DNA from 3 places in the Massilia sp. BKSP1R2A-1 genome. Region 1 is predicted to be linked to each of the others. Evidence: predicted binding sites of a transcription regulator. Region 1 holds the regulator's gene; each other region holds the start of a gene.
The links. Region 1 encodes FNR, which switches genes on or off when oxygen is low (the NO sensors DNR and NnrR bind a similar motif). Its sites were predicted from a motif close to TTGATNNNNATCAA; they were not measured.
Positions count from the first base shown of each region.

Region 2: a site for FNR is predicted at 3,223-3,236, ahead of ACQ7JA_RS02340 (universal stress protein). Genes of this name have one in related genera too.
Region 3: a site for FNR is predicted at 2,973-2,986, ahead of ACQ7JA_RS02270 (universal stress protein). Genes of this name have one in related genera too.

Region 1 covers NZ_JBOBRE010000010.1:102,983-108,148, reverse strand. Annotated here, with positions in the region: gene ACQ7JA_RS16430 (metallophosphoesterase) at 1-421, shown strand, start outside; gene ACQ7JA_RS16425 (DMT family transporter) at 426-1,355, opposite strand; gene ACQ7JA_RS16420 (AraC family transcriptional regulator) at 1,413-2,171, opposite strand; gene fnr (fumarate/nitrate reduction transcriptional regulator Fnr) at 2,186-2,950, opposite strand; gene ACQ7JA_RS16410 (hypothetical protein) at 3,059-4,699, opposite strand; gene ACQ7JA_RS16405 (cytochrome ubiquinol oxidase subunit I) at 5,018-5,166, shown strand, end outside.
Region 2 covers NZ_JBOBRE010000001.1:519,852-525,017, reverse strand. Annotated here, with positions in the region: gene ACQ7JA_RS02355 (TonB-dependent receptor) at 1-1,875, shown strand, start outside; gene ACQ7JA_RS02350 (hypothetical protein) at 1,859-2,476, opposite strand; partial or broken gene ACQ7JA_RS02345 (hypothetical protein) at 2,856-2,969, shown strand; gene ACQ7JA_RS02340 (universal stress protein) at 3,322-4,161, shown strand; gene ACQ7JA_RS02335 (PHA/PHB synthase family protein) at 4,180-5,166, shown strand, end outside.
Region 3 covers NZ_JBOBRE010000001.1:503,241-508,406, reverse strand. Annotated here, with positions in the region: gene ACQ7JA_RS02285 (helix-turn-helix domain-containing protein) at 23-733, shown strand; gene ACQ7JA_RS02280 (GGDEF domain-containing protein) at 718-1,872, opposite strand; gene ACQ7JA_RS02275 (universal stress protein) at 1,918-2,403, opposite strand; gene ACQ7JA_RS02270 (universal stress protein) at 2,418-2,855, opposite strand; gene ACQ7JA_RS02265 (6-phosphofructokinase) at 3,033-4,148, opposite strand; gene ACQ7JA_RS02260 (zinc-dependent alcohol dehydrogenase family protein) at 4,182-5,166, opposite strand, start outside.

The sequences.
Region 1 (5,166 bases):
GGCGTTCCGGGCGGCGAACTACTACCTCGCCAAGAACACGACCCTGAAGGATGGCGTGCCGGTGCTGGCCGAAGGCATCCGCGCGATGTCGCTCGATTGCCAGGAATGGCTGCGCGGCGCCCTGGAGACGCCGTTCGAGGGCGCCACGGTCGCGGTGACGCACTTCGCGCCCAGCCTGCGCAGCGCCGATCCGCGCTACGGCCTCACGCCCGGCACCGCGGGCTTCTGCAACGCGCTCGACGCGCTGCTGCCGCTGGCCGATGTGTGGATGCACGGCCACCTGCACTGCGCCAACGATTACCTCGCCAGCGGCGAGAACGGGGACGGTCGCTGGTCCTGCCGCGTGGTGGCCAATCCGCTCGGCTACCTGAGCAAGGGGGAGCAGGAAGCCTTCCGCCCCGAGCTGGTCATCGACCTGTAAGGCTTCACTTCCTGTGCGCCGAGGCGCAGGACACCACGCCGCCCACCATCAGCACCAGCGCCGCCACCTCGAGCCCGGTCGGCCAGCGCGCCTCCCACATGAACCCGTACAGCGAGGCGAAGACGGTCTCGAACACGATCAGCTGCCCCGTCAGGGCCAGCGGCAGGCTGCGGCTGGCGTAGTTCCACAGGCCATTGCCCACCACCGAGCACAGGATCGCCACCGCCAGCGCCACGCCGCCGAAGCGCAGCCACTCGGCGCCCGCATGCCCGTCGCCGCCGAGCATGAAGGCCGGCACCGCGAGGACGACCGCTTGCGCCCCTGTCATGACGCCGGTGAGCAGGCTCCACTCGTGGGCCGTGATGCCGCCCAGGCGCGCCAGGCAGCGGCTGTTGGCCACCGCGTAGATGGTCCAGGATACCAGGGCGCCGACCGCGCAGGCCAGGCCCAGGGGCGCGCCGCCGCCCTGCGCGGAGGCCAGCGACTGCCAGGCGATGCAGCCCAGGCCGGCCGCGCCCAGCAGCAGGGCCGGGGCCAGGCGCCGCAGGGGCAGGGCGCCGTGGTCGCGGCTGCCGACCAGGGTGACGCTCAAGGGCAGCAGGCCGATCACGATCGCCGTCATCACGCCGCCGCCCGACTGCACGGCCTGGGCCACGAACAGGTAGTAGACGATGTTCCCGCACAGGCTGAGCCAGGCCAGCTGGCGCCATTCGCGCCAGCCCAGGCGGGGCAGCAGGCGGCGCCACATGGGGGCGACGAGCAGCGCCGCCACCAGCCCGTAGGCGAGATAGCGTCCTGCCGAGAGCTGCAAGGGCGTGAAGCCCGGCACGAGGATGGGGGCGAGGAAGACCAGGCCCCAGAAGGAGCCGGCGAGGATGCCGGCGCCGATGCCGAGCCGGGTGTCGTGAAGCGGGGTAGGCGATCGCGCGTGCATGAATTCTCCTGAAAGCGGAGATTCTGGGCTGCACGGCGGGCAGCATCTTGGCCGGGGCTACTGCGCCTTTGACCGCTTCTCGCGATGTTGCGTGCGGTAGGCGGCCGGTGTGGTGTCGAGCATGCGCCGCATCGCCCGCGTCAATGCGCTCTGCTCGGAGAAGCCGGCCGCCAGCGCGATCTCGGCGACCGGACGGTCGGTACTGCCGAGCAGCGTGCAGGCGCGCTTGAGGCGGCAGTCCAGCAGCCAGCCGTGCGGGCTGGCGTCCAGCTCCTCGCGGAACAGCGCGTGCAGGCGGCTCACGCTCAGGTTGGCCGCGCGCGCCATGGTCTCGGTGGTCCAGGGCAGGCCGGGATCGAGCTCGATGCGCGCGAGCAGGGCGGCCAGGCGCGAGGCGGGCCGGGGCGCGCCCATGCCCAGGGTATCGAGCAGCAGCGGCGCCCAGCCCTGCACCATCTGCGGCGCGAGCGGCTGGCTGTCCGCCAGGATGCCCATGAACTCGACCAGCTTGCGCGCCGCCGGGCCGATCCCGGTAAAGGGCCGCGCCAGCAGTCCGGCCCAGGGGCCGTGCGCGAAGGCCTCGGCCGCTACGTCGAGGATGAGGGAACGGTTGGCGACCCGGCTGTACTGGGAATGCCAGGCGCCGGGCGCGACCAGGGCCGCATGCAGGGGATCGAGCCGTTTCTCGCGGCCCTCGATCTCGAGCGCCACCTGGCCGCCGAGCGGCAGCACCACCTGGGCAAAGGCGTGGCGGTCGGCGTCACGCGTCTGGCCGTAGCTGCGCAGGTGCAGTTCGAAGCGCGGCGTGGGCTGCATGGAATATCCCGGGCTCAGCCCATCGGGCTGCACACATCGGTGCCGGCGGCGATCGCCTTGAGCTTGGCCGGGTCGAGCAGGGCGACTTCGCGCTTGTCGACCTCCAGCCAGCCCTGCTTCTTGAAGCGCGACAGCAGGCGGCTGATGCTTTCGATGGTCAGGCCCAGGTAGTTGCCGATATCCTCGCGCGACATGCGCAGCTGGAAGCGGTTCGGCGAATAGCCGCGCGCCGCGTAGCGGGCCGACAGGTTCACGAGGAAGACGGCGAAGCGCTGCTCGGCCCGCATATTGCCGAGCAGGAGCATGACGTTCTGCTCGCGCGTGATTTCCTGGCTCATGATGCGGTGGAAGTGGCGCAGCAGGGCCGGCACCTGGCCGAACAGCTCTTCCAGGCGCGAGAAGGGGATCTCGCAGACCTCGCTGTCTTCCAGCGTTACGGCATCGCAATGGTGGCTGCCGCTGATCGCATCCATGCCGAGCAGCTCGCCCGCCATCTGGAAGCCCGTGATCTGCTCTTCGCCGGCCGCATTCACCTGGTAGGTCTTGAAGTGGCCGAAGCGCACCGCATACAGGCTGCGGAAGGGCTCGCCCATCTTGTACAGGCGTTCGTCCTTGGCCAGCCGGCGGCGCCCGCCGATGATCTGGTCGAGGCGGTTGATGTCGGCATCCTCGAGTCCCATGGGCAGGCACAGCTGGTGCATGCTGCAATTGCTGCAGCTGGTCTTGAGGGCCTGGATGTTGAGCGGCGATTCGCCCGGCAGCGAGATGGCTTGGTTCATGGCGGAAAACGAAATGCTGACGAGGTCATTATAGACGGCTCGCCAGTTCCCGGCATTTCATTTTCTGGGAGGAAGCCGTCCGGGGCCGGCCCCGGACGGCGTGCAGGATTACAGATGGTGACGTCGTTCCGCCTTCATCCGGTAATACTCGCTACGGCCTTTCCGCACCACCGTGTCGGCGATCTGCGCTGCCTCGCCGGCTGCCTGGTTAACCGAGGCAAAGGCGTTCGGATCGTGCTTCAGGGCCTCGACGGTCTTGCGGGCCGGCTCGGAGCCGCTGAGGGCCAGGCCGAAGGTCGCCGATACGGCCAGCTCGGCCGCCAGGGTTTCGGCGCTCAGGGCCGTTACCCCGGTCCTGGCGGCATCAAGCTGCTCGAACGCCGCCTGCGGCGCGGCAAGGCTGCGGGCCAGGCCGATGTCGCCGGCAAGCTGCGCCAGGAAGTCGACCGCCGCCTGACTGGCCGAGCGGTTGGCCAGGTCGCCGAGCCGGATCAGGGCGATGTTCTTCGCATTGAAGACGGCGCGGCCGGTGCGCGGGCTTCTCACGAAGTCGATCAGGGCGCCGGTGGCGATCTCGCTGCCGATGTAGCCGAGGGTGGCCACGATCTGGCCCAGGTACTGCTCGTGCTTTTCCGGCTCGTTCACCAGCCAGTCGAGCAGCTTGCGCGCATCCGCTTCGCCATATTGCGAGGCCAGCTCCCAGGGCACGCCCTCGATCCAGGGCTGGCGGACGAAGTCGCGCACGTCCGCCGGCGCCTGCAGGCCCTGCATATCGCAGTTGCAGCCGCTGGCCGGCAGCACCTTGCCGGCGATGTTCAGGGGGCCGGCCAGGTAGGCCGCCGACTCGGCGGCATTGACCACGTTGTGGTCGGACCCGACCGACGGGAACATGACGGCGCGCGGGTCGTCGGTGCGGTGGCCCAGGCCGCAGTTGTGACCATACTCGTGGACCCAGATCAGGCCTTCCTGGCCGGCGTCGAAGCGCACCGCGGCCACGTTGACGTTGGCGCTGCCGACCGGGGCGCAGCCGATGATGTTGTCGCCGGGGCCGCCGCACCAGCGGATCGCCTGCACGACCTTGACCCCGGAGCCGGCCGTCAACAGCGCGGTCAGGTCGGCCGAGGTCGCGATGGTCGCCGGGACGGTTGCCGGCAGCACGCGGACCGCGCCGTTGCGAACGAACTGGACGGCCGTGGCGACGTCCGGGCCGGTGTCGTCGTTCTGCAGGATGGTGCCCATGTCGCCCAGGATCCGGTCAGCCTCGGCCTCGGATAGTAGAACGCTGCTGTGGCGGTGCACCGTCACCGACACGGTCCGGGTGCCGGTCACCGCCGGGTTCACCACCAGGTAGTCGGCGTAGATCGAGATGTCCGAGGGCCATTCGATATTGACCCAGATGTCGACCCCGCCCGCGCGCGGGGCCACGTTGTGGAGCGTGTAGCGGGCGGAGCCGATGAACTTGCCGGAATCGGGCCCGCCGCCCGCGCCTTCCGCGATCGACACGAAAACCTGGGAGCGGGTATCGACCTCGCCCCAGTTCAGCCGCAGCAGCCACTGGCCGCGCCGCGCGCCCCAGTCGTGCCGGTAGGTGAAGCCATTGCCGCTCAGGGCCGGTTGCAGGCCGCCGCTGCCGGTCTGGACGTCGGCCGTGGCCTCGGCCCAGGGGGCGGCATTGCCGGACGAGCCGGCGCGCTGCCGGGTGTCCAGGCTCATGACCGCGTCGCGGTCGAGACGATCGTTGGGCGCCATGTGAATCTCCTTTGCAAGGAAAGGTGAAGGACGAGACAAGCGAAACTGGAGTGAGCACGAGGAGGGATGACGGGCGGGAGCACACCGGGTGAAAGCCTGCGGTACCTGCCGGGTTCGTCATCGTCAGCCAATATAGACGAGCGCTTCGCCCCTGCACCGGCGATCTGCGTCGACATTAATCTGGGTCAGTGCCCTATGGTTTTCTGCCCAACTGGAAGCCGCGCACGATTGGACAAGAAACAAAAAACGGCAAGCGTGCGCACCCGTCCCGCATGCTAGATTCCGGACACCGTATCGGGTGAGAGCCTAGGAGCCTGCATGTTCGGTTTGTCTGCTTTGGATCTGGCGCGCGTGCAGTTCGCGTTCACGATGTCTTTCCACATCCTGTTTCCGGCGATCACCATCGGCATGGCGAGCTACCTGGCCGTGCTGGAGCTGTGCTGGCTGCGCACGAAGCGGCAGGTCTA
Region 2 (5,166 bases), on a different contig from region 1:
AAGGTCGAGGATGAGAACGTGATGAACAGCTGGGAGCTGATCGGCCAGCTGCCCGGCATCCAGCTGACCGAAACCCGCATGGGCGCCGAATCCGGCAAGGCGACCTTCCGCGCCTTCAACGGCGAAGGCTATATCAACGGCATCAAGGTGCTGATCGACGGCGTGCCGAGCAACGTCAACAGCGGCAACCAGCGCTTCATCGACATGATCTTCCCGCTCGAAGTCGACTACATCGAGGTCGTGCGCGGCACCAACGACCCGCGCTACGGCCTGCACAATATCGGCGGCAACATCAACTTCGGCACCCGCCAGGGCGGCAACTACACGGACGCCCGCTTCACCCTGGGCAGCTTCGACACCCGCGAAGTGCAGCTGGCGCTGGGCCGCGAATCGAAGGGCTTCGCCCAGAACTATTTCCTTGCGAAACAGGACACCGACGAATACCGCGGCAGCGGTTCGGATAAATATTCGCTGGGCGGCAAGTGGTTTCTAGCGTCGGCGGACAATACCCTGCGTGGCGGCCTGGTGCTGCGCAGCTACCGCCACGATGCCGGCGAACCGGGCTTCCTGACCGCCAGCGAGCTGCGCGCCGACCGCCGCCAGTCGCCGGCGAAGAACGCCAACGACCGCAGCGAGCGCGAGATGCACCACGCCAGCGCCCACCTCGACTGGCAGATCACGCCGAACGCTTTCTGGAGCAACAAGCTCTACTTCAACAACTACGAGGACGACCGCCGCGTCACCTTCACCAGCAACCCGGCAGGCACCGCCCCGCGCCAGCGCCGCATCTGGGACGAGGAGCAGACGGGGTTCATCTCTACCCTCACCTGGCGCCTGAACGACCGGATCACGCTCGACGGCGGCGCCAGCACAGAGCGCCAGCGCAACGGCTACCAGCGCTACCGCTTCAGCTACGCCCTGCCGACCGATTATTCGACGCCGGCCCAGACCCAGAACGACGAGCGCTACAGCTTCAACAACGTCGGCGCCTACCTGCAGGCCATCGTGCGCCTCGGCGACAAGCTCAAGCTGGTGCCCGGCCTGCGCGTGGACCGCTTCTCGGGCGAGAACCTGTTCCGTGCGACCGGCCGGCGCGCCGCGCTGCAGGACTACGGAACGATCCGCCAGCCCAAGCTGAGCATGGTCTACACGCCGATCGAGAACCTGAACGTGTACGCCAACTGGGGCCGCACCTTCCAGGTGCTCACCGGCGCCGGCGCCCCCGCCTACCTGACGCCAGGCCAGGCCCGCTTCGCCCCTTCCATCAACACCGGCAAGGAGCTGGGCGTGAAGTTCAAGCCGGCGCAACAGGCCGACCTGCGCCTGGCGGTGTGGCGCCAGGACGCCACGGATGAAGTGGCGAACATGCCGGCCACCGGCACCACCGTGGGCCTGGGCGAGACCCGCCGCGAAGGCGTGGACGTCCAGCTGTCCGGCCACGTCGGCGACAGCCTCGAGCTGTGGGTGGCGCACTCGCTGCAGAAGGCCGAAGTAACGCGCGCCTTCGCCGCCGACGGCGCTTCGCTCGCCGGCAAGGAAGTGTTCTCGACCCCGCGCCACATCAGCAATGCCGGGCTCGAATACCGCGCGGGCGATGCCTGGCGCTTCGGCCTGCAGGGCCGCGCCCAGGGCGACTACTACATCGACAGCCCGAACACGGCGGGCAAGTATGGCGGCTTCGTGCTCTTCGACGCCAATGTGCGCTACCAGCTGTCGAAGCGCACCAGCATCGATCTACAGATCAAGAACCTCGCCGACCGCCGGTACGAGTACGCCTGGTACGACAACTTCTTCTGGCCGGCGGCACAAGCCCAGCCCAGTTTCTCGTCCGGACCGGGCCGCGCTGCCTATCTCTCGCTCAACGTCCGGCTCTGACGCGCGACCACCGTGCCGCCCCCAGAACTGCCAGCCCCGCCGCCAGCGTCGTCCAATGCGCCGGCTCCGGCACCGCCGGCACCGGATCGAGCAGCATGGTGTCATAGCAGAACACGCCGGCGCGGTCGCAGGACCGGGCCAGGATCTGGCCGCGGTCGTTGATCGCGAGCGCTTCCGTCAGCAGCAGGTCGGCCTGGGGATCGATCAGCGTGTTCAGGTCGATCAATGTGCGGTCCTCGTACAGGAGGGCGCGGCCGTCGACCGTACCGACCACCTGGCCGAGATTGTTGATGTCGACGCCGAAGCTGGTCACCGACCAGGGCGTCAGGTCGGTGACCGTGCCGCCGTCATAGACATAGGCATGGTAGCGCCCGATGGCGGTGGTGAGGTGGCCGGTCACCCAGCCGGCGTCGTCGATGGCGCGGCCGGACACGTAGTTGCCCGCGAAGCGCGGCAAGTCGTGCAGGCCGCCGCCGCTGTACACGGCAGCGCGGTAGGCGACACCTTCCGGGGCATGGTCGAACAGCACCTGGCCTTTTTCGTTGATGTCGCCGGCGCCGCTCTGCGGTGGCGCAAAATCGTCGACGAAGCCGTTGCGCAACTTTGACAGCGAAATCCCCGCGACGACTTTCAGCGCTCGTTTTCGGCGCGGTGGGGTCTAAGCAGATTTATCGAACGCGGGCTTGCCATGCCCATCAAAAAAATTCCTGTTCGTGCCGCTGCTGCTGGCGGCCCGCTGCGCAGGCCCAGCAACTGGCCCATGAGATGACCCTGATCCCGCGTCTCGACTAGGCCAAGGGGATCAACGAGCTCGGCCAGATCGCGGGCAATGGGTTCAACGCCGACCGCGCGATCCGGGCCGCGGTGCGGACGCCGGGCGCCACACCGCCCCTGCGCTTCCTGGGCACGCCGCACGACTACTCGGCCGACATCGACAACGCGGGCCAGGTCACCGGACAGCACCAGCTTTCCCCGGGCCAGTGGCGCGCCGCGATATTTTGCGGCGGCACGATCCAGGACCTCGGCGCGCCATCAAATTCAGCGGACAGGTAGCCGGGGCGTTCGCCATCTGCCTTGGCCACGACCACGCCTTCCTGCATGCAAACGGGCAAATGCGCGACCTCGGGGCTTTCAGTGGCGGCCGCAGCGATGCGTTCGGCATCAACGACGCCGGCCAGGCGGTGGGCGCAACGAGGGACGCCAGATTGCTTCCCTGGCCTGCCGGATCGACGACGCGTTCCAGTGCATGCCCGCACTGCTCAGCCCGGTGCCGGAGCCGGACGCGCCCCTCCTCTGGAGCGCGGGATTGCTGCTGGTGGCGGCGCTGTTCGCCGCAAGGCGGCGAATTTGATCCAGGTCAAACACATCAGTCACGCCAGGCCGGATCGTTCTGGAACGGGCGCACGGGCGTCCATCCGGCCACACCCAGACCTGAAAGGCACAGCCATGATCAAGACCATCGTCGTCCATGTCGACGGAAGTCCACGCCAGGAAAGCCGGCTGCGCGCGGGCGCCCGCCTGGCCATCGAGCACGGGGCCCACCTGGTCGGCAGCGCCTCCACGGGCATCTCCTGGGTGGACCTGGCCCTGCTGGCCGGCGCAGTCTCGCCGCCGGTGCCGGTGGTCGACCTCGACGCCCTGCGCGCGAACGCCCGCCAGCGCCTCGATGCCTTTACCGAACAGGCCGGACGGTTGGGCCTGGTTTCTTTCGAAGCGCGGCTGGCCGAGGAAGATCCCGCCTACGCGCTGCTGCTGCAGTCGCGCTACGCCGACCTGCTGGTGCTGAGCCAGGACCCGCCGCATGGCGATGCGGCGCCGTCCACGCCGCGCGGCCTGCCCGCCCACCTCGTCCTGAACGGCGTGCGGCCCGTGCTGCTGGTTCCGGAAGCCTACGGCGACGAAGCGCTCGACGGCACCGTGGTGGCCGGCTGGGACGGCGGCAGCCGGGCCCTGCGCGCCCTCGACGCCGCCCTGCCCCTCCTGTGCCGGGCGGCGAGCGTCAAGCTGGTGCTGGTCAATCCCGATACCCTCTCGGGGCTGCACGGCGAAGAACCGGGCGCCGACATGGCGCTGTACCTGGCGCGCCACGGGGTGAAGGTCGACGTGGTCGTGGAGCGCAGCAGGGCGACGGCCGGCAACGCCCTGATCGGCGTCGCGCGCGACAGTGGCGCCGGCCTGATCGTGGCCGGCGCCTACGGCCACAGCCGCTATCGTGAATGGATGCTGGGCGGCGCCACCCGCGAGCTGCTCGAGCGCGCCCCGGTGCCACTGCTGCTTGCCCACTGAGTGCGCCGCGAGGCCGACATGAACGTGCGCAACGAGATACCGCCCAGCGAGCAGCGGCGCGAGGCCAGCGCCTGGCAGGGCGGCATCCGCCCGCGCTACCCGGAAACCCGCATCGAGCACGCCCACATCGACCTGGCGCTCAACGCCTGGCTGGGCCGCCTGACCGGCCATATTTCCCCGGCTGCGCTGGGCGCAGCCTGGCAGGACTGGGCCGCTCACCTGCTGCTGTCGCCGGCCAAGCAGGTCGAGCTCGGCATCCAGGCCGCCACCGACTGGGCCGAGTGGCTGCGCTACTGCGCCGGCGCGGTGCTCGGCAATGGCGGAGAAGCCGTGCGCCCGCTGGCCCAGGACAAGCGTTTCAGCGACCCGGCCTGGCATGCCTGGCCCTGGAGCGGCATCAGCCAGGGCTTCCTGCTGACCCAGAAGTGGTGGCACCGCGCCACCAGCGGGGTGCGCGGGGTCTCGCCCCACCATTCCGACGTCGTCACCTTCGTCGCGCGCCAGCTGCTGGACAGCATGGCGCCCTCCAACTTCATCGCCACCAACCCGGTGGCCCAGGGCGTCACGCTGGCGCGCGGCGGCGAAAACCTGGTGCACGGGGCGCTGCGCGCCATTGGCGACCTGCGCCGGACGCTGGCGGGGGCCGCCGCCCCGGTCGCCTACCGGCCCGGCCGCGACGTCGCGCTCACGCCCGGAACGGTGGTGATGAAGAACCGCCTCGTCGAGCTGATCCGCTACGCCCCGCAGACCCCGCAGGTGCATGCCGCGCCGCTGCTGGTGGTGCCGGCCTGGATCATGAAGTACTACATCCTCGACCTGTCGCCGCACAATTCCCTGGTGCGCTACCTGGTCGAACGAGGACACACGGTGTACATGATTTCCTGGAAAAACCCGGATGCACCAGACCGCGAGCTCTCGCTCGAGGACTATCGCCAGCTGGGCGTGATGGCGGCCCTCGACACCATCGCGGCCCAGACCGGCGCACATCGCATCAACGCCTGCGGC
Region 3 (5,166 bases), on a different contig from region 1:
GACGGCCGCAAGGGGAAGTCCGATGAACGACGTGACGATCCACGAGGACGCCCACGGCTGCGCGCATTGCCCTGCGCGTGGCCGCTGCCTCGCAAGCGACGCCGGCCTGGCCGGCTGCCGGCGCCGCCTGGCACAGGGGGAAGCGCTGTTCCGGCGCGACCAGCCCTTCGCCTTCCTGTACGCCGTGCGTACGGGCCACCTCAAGGTCGCGCGCGCGGACGACCGTGGCCAGCAGCAGGTGACTGCCTTCCCTGTAGCCGGCGACCTGCTGGGCCTGGAAGCCATCGGCGCTGGACGCCACGCCTGCAGCGCGGTGGCGCTGACCTTCAGCGAAGTTTGCGAGATCCCCTATGCCGGCTTGCAGGCGGCTCTGCTCCGCACGCCAAGTCTGATGCAGCGTTTCCACGCCGCGATGAGCATGGAGATCGCACGCGAGGGAGCGCTGCTGCTGCAGGCCAGGCTGCCCGCCGGCGTACGCCTGGCCAGCCTGCTGCTGGCCCTGTCGGCGCGCCAGGCGCAGGATGGCCTGCCCGCCGGGCATCTGCACCTGCCGATGTCGCGGGCGGACATCGGCAACCATCTCGGACTGACCATCGAGAGCGTCAGCCGGCAGCTGGCGCGCTTGCGCAAGGCCGGCTGGATTGCCGTGGACGGGCGCGACATCGCGCTGCTGCGGCGCGACCGCCTCGAAGCCCTGCTGCGAACGCCTGGGGAGCATCATTCGCCCGCCTGACCCTGCGCCAGCTCGACCCGGTTCCGGCCCGTGGCCTTGGCCCGGTACATCGCGGCGTCGGCGGCGGCCAGCAGCGCGCCGAAGTCGGCATGGGCGGGGTCGAGCGCGGCCACGCCGAGGCTGATCGTGCAGGCCACCGTGCCGTCCGGCGTCTCCAGCCGGATGGCGGCCGCCGCCAGGCGCATGCGTTCGGCGCAGGCCAGGGCCTCCGCTTCCCCGGTCTCGGGCATGACGCAGACGAATTCCTCGCCGCCCACACGGCCGAAGTAGTCGCTGGCGCGCAGCTGGGCGGAACAGGCCCGGCTCACCGCGCACAGCAGCGCGTCGCCCACCGCGTGTCCCCAGCGGTCGTTGACGCGCTTGAAATAGTCGATGTCGAGCATGGCGATGGCAAGCGGGCGTCCATAGCGCCGCGCCAGCGCGAGGTCGTGCCCGGCCAGCTCGACCAGATAGCCGCGCGCCAGCACGCCGCTCAGGCTGTCGTGGCGGGCGGTCCAGGCCAGCGCGCGCTCGGCCAGGAAGTCGGCGCGCAGCAGGCGACCCTGGAACAGCGCAACGGCGGTTACCAGTACCAGCACCAGGGCATAGATGAGGGCGCAGCTGGCGAACACCGTGGGCGGCAGCACCACCGCCCCCAGCAACAGGAACAGCAGCGAAGGCGGCAGCACGAGCCCGGCCAGGCGTTGCAGGCGCGGCTCGACCAGGGCCAGGGGAAACATCGCGCCCGTGATCGCCGGCATCGCCAGCACCAGGCCGCCCGGCAGCAGCGCGGAGCTGTAGACCATGGCGCCGGCATGGGTGATGTAGACCAGGGCGCAGCGCCAGGCGATCGGGAAGCGTCCGCGCCAGGCGAAGTAGCCGGGCGCGCCCAGCAGCACCAGCGACAGGCGGACCACCATGGTGGTCGAGGCCAGGGCGGGAGCGATCCAGTAGTCCCAGGCGCCGAACAGCAGGACCCCGATCCCGAACACGAGGCCGAGGGCGGGCAGCGCGTCGGACAGGGTGCGGTCCAGCGTCTGGCCGAATTCCCGCTCGGCATCCGGGTCGAGCCTGCCGGCGAGCCGGTCGGCCAGGGCGCCCGGCCGCCAGCCCGCGCCGGCTGCCCCACTGTCTTGCGGGTGGTCCTGTCGCGCCGCCATGCGCAAGGCTGCGGCTCCCTTTCCGAAGCGCACCTTGCCGCCCGTTCAGGCCGGGGCCGCGGGACGGCGGCCGGCTCCGCCCTCTTCCAGCGGCGGTCGCAGCACCATCACCGGGACCGGGGCATAGGCCAGCACGCCCTGGGTCACGCTCCCGGCCAGCAGGCGGCTCAGGCCGCGCCGGCCATGCGAGCCCATGACGATCAGGTCGCAGCCACGCTCGCGCGCCACGTCGCCGATCGCTTCGGCCGGGTCGAGCGCGCAGCTCGCCACCGTCGTGCAGGGCACCCCTGCCTTGCTGGCGCGTCCGGCAAGGGCATTGGCGAATTCCTCGGCCTGCTTCATCATCAGGTCCATCTGCAGCCCGGGGTCCCAGGGCACCGCGCCCTCGAGCGACTGGAAGGCCGGCTCGGGGACGGCGACGGAGAGGGCGACGATCTCGCTGCCGCAGGCGCGCGCGAAGTCGATGGCGGCGTCGGCGGCCAGCTCGGACACGGGGGACCCGTCGGTCGGGACCAGGATGCGGCGGTACATGTGGCCTCCTTGTCCTAGCGGTGCACCAGCACCGGAATCGCGCTGTGGACCAGCACTTTCTGGGTCTCGCTGCCCAGCAGCAGGCCCTTGATGCCGCGCCGGCCGTGCGAGGCCATGACGATCAGGTCGCACATCCTGTCGCGCGCGGCGGAGATGATGGCCTCGTGGGGATCGTCCGAGACCATCTGGACGGTGCTGCAGGGAACCCCGGCCTCGCGCGCCACTGCCGCCGCCCCGTCGAGCAGCTGCTGGCCGTGTGCCCGGCTGGCCGTCAGGTATTCGTCGCGGGTCTGCTCCAGCATCTCGGCATTGGCGGTAAACGTGTGAAATTCCGGCGTGGCCGTCATCGCGACCACCTCGGCCCCGACGCTGCGGGCGAAATCGACGCCCGCGCGGATGGCGCGATCGGACGCCTCCGAACCGTCGGTCGGCAGCAGGATGCGCGTGTACATGACAAACCTCCAGGAGAGAAGAACCGGCGGCGCCGGCAGGGTTGACCGGGCGGATGCCCGGTTGGTGGACGTTCGATTGCTTCCCCCTCAGTCTGTTCATGCGGTCACGCATTTTGTTTGACCGAGATCAAAAATTAAGGAAGCCGGCCGCCGCGATCGCTGCCAGCAAGGGCCGGATCACCCGAATGGCTGGCTGTCGCCGAAGCAAATGCCGAGTTCGCGCGCCGTGCGCACCGTATCGCCATCGACAGGAACCCGTCTGTTACGCCCCGCCACGTCGGCCAGCGGCACGGTCACGATGTCCTCGCCGTCCAGCGCCACCATCACGCCGGACTGCCCCTGCGCCAGCGCCCGCACCGCGGCCGCGCCGAAGCGCGAGGCGGCGACCCGGTCGAAGGACGAGGGACTGCCGCCGCGCAGCAGGTGGCCCAGCACCACGCTGCGGCATTCCTTGTCCAGCCGCCCGGCCAGTGCAGTCTCGACCCAGGCGCCGATCCCGCCCAGGCGCTCGGCATGGCCGGCGCCGGGCGCCGCCCGGACTTCCGGCCGGCCTCCGCGCGGCTGCGCACCCTCGGCAGCCACCACGATGGCATGGCCGCGCCCCGCCGCCTGGCGCCGGGCGATGGCCTGGGCCACGGCGTCGATGTCGAAGGGAATTTCCGGCAGCAGGATCGCATGGGCGCCCCCGGCCAGGCCCGCGTGCAGGGCGATCCAGCCGGCGTAGCGGCCCATCACCTCGACCACCATGACGCGGTGCTGGCTGTCGGCGGTGGTGTGCAGCCGGTCGATGCATTCGGTGGCAAAGCCGACCGCGGTATCGAAGCCGAAGGTCTGGTTGGTGCCGTCGAGGTCATTGTCGATGGTCTTGGGCACCCCGACCACGGGCAATCCCTTGCCCTGCAGGCAGGCCGCGATGTCCATCGAACTGTCGCCGCCGACCATCACCAGGGCATCGACGCCGCCGGCGCGCAGCAGCGCGAGCAACTCGTCGCTGCGGTCGCGCACCGCGGCGCCGCCTGGCTCCGGATAGCGCAGCGGGTTGCCGCGGCTGGTGCTGCCGATGACGGTGCCGCCCAGGTGGCCGATGCCATGCACCGCCTCGGGCAGAAGGCGCAGCACAGGCTCGCCGAGGCAGCTGCCGGGCGCGAGCAAGCCGTTGAAACCGTCACGGATGCCCCAGCACTCCCAGCCCAGGCCGCTGGACGCGAGCACGACGGCACGGATGACGGCATTCAGGCCCGGGGCGTCGCCGCCGCCGGTGACGATGGCAATGCGCTGGATGGGCAGTCCCATGGCGGGCCTCCTTTCGATCGCGTGTCGGAGCGATTATGGCATGGCTTCCTTCTGCGCCGGCACCAGCACCGCGGCGCCGTCGATGCGGCCGGCGCGCAGCGCGTCCAGCGCCGCATTCGCCGCCTCCAGCGGATAGGCTGTCACGGAAGTGGCTACCTCGCCGTGGGCGACCTTGCGGAAGTAGGCCGCACCATCCGCGCGGCGCAGGTTCGCCACCGAGCGCAGGCAGCGCTCGCCCCACAGCAGGGAGTAGGGAAAGGACGGGATGTCGCTCATGTGGATGCCGGCGCAGACCACCACCCCGCCCTTGCGCGTGGCCGCCAGGGCCTGCGGCACCAGCTCCCCGGCAGGGGCGAACAGGATGGCGGCATCGAGCGGCACGGGCGGCGCCGTCCCGGCATCCCCGGCCCAGCTGGCCCCGAGCGAGCGCGCGAAGTCCTGCGAACGGCCGTCGCCGGGCCGGGTGAAGGCATGCACCTTGCGTCCCTCGCGCAGCGCCAGCTGGGCCAGCAGGTGGGCGGCGGCGCCGAAGCCGTACAGCCCGAGCCGGTGCGCCTCGCCCGTCATGGCGTAGGCGCGGTAGCCGATCAGCCCCGCGCACAGCAGCGGGGCCGCGTGCGCGTCGTCGTAGGCCGCGGGCAGCGCGAAGCAGTAGCGCTCGTCCGCCAGCGCGTATTCGGCAAAACCGCCATGGCGATCGTAGCCGGTGAACACCGCGTGCTCGCACAGGTTCTCGCGGCCTGCACGGCAGTAGTCGCAGGCGCCGCAACTGCCTCCGAGCCATGGCACACCGACCCGCTGCCCGAGGAAGAAGCGCGCCGCCAGCGGGCCGGCGCCGGCGACGCGGCCGGCGATCTCGTGGCCGGGAATGAGCGGCAGCAGGTGCGGGGGCAGTTCGCCGTCGACGATGTGCAGGTCGGTCCGGCAGACGGCGCAGGCCCCCACCTTGATCAGGATCTCGTGCCCCTGCGGCGCCGGGACAGGGAGCGTCGCCCTGCGCAGGCGGCGGCCTGGCGCG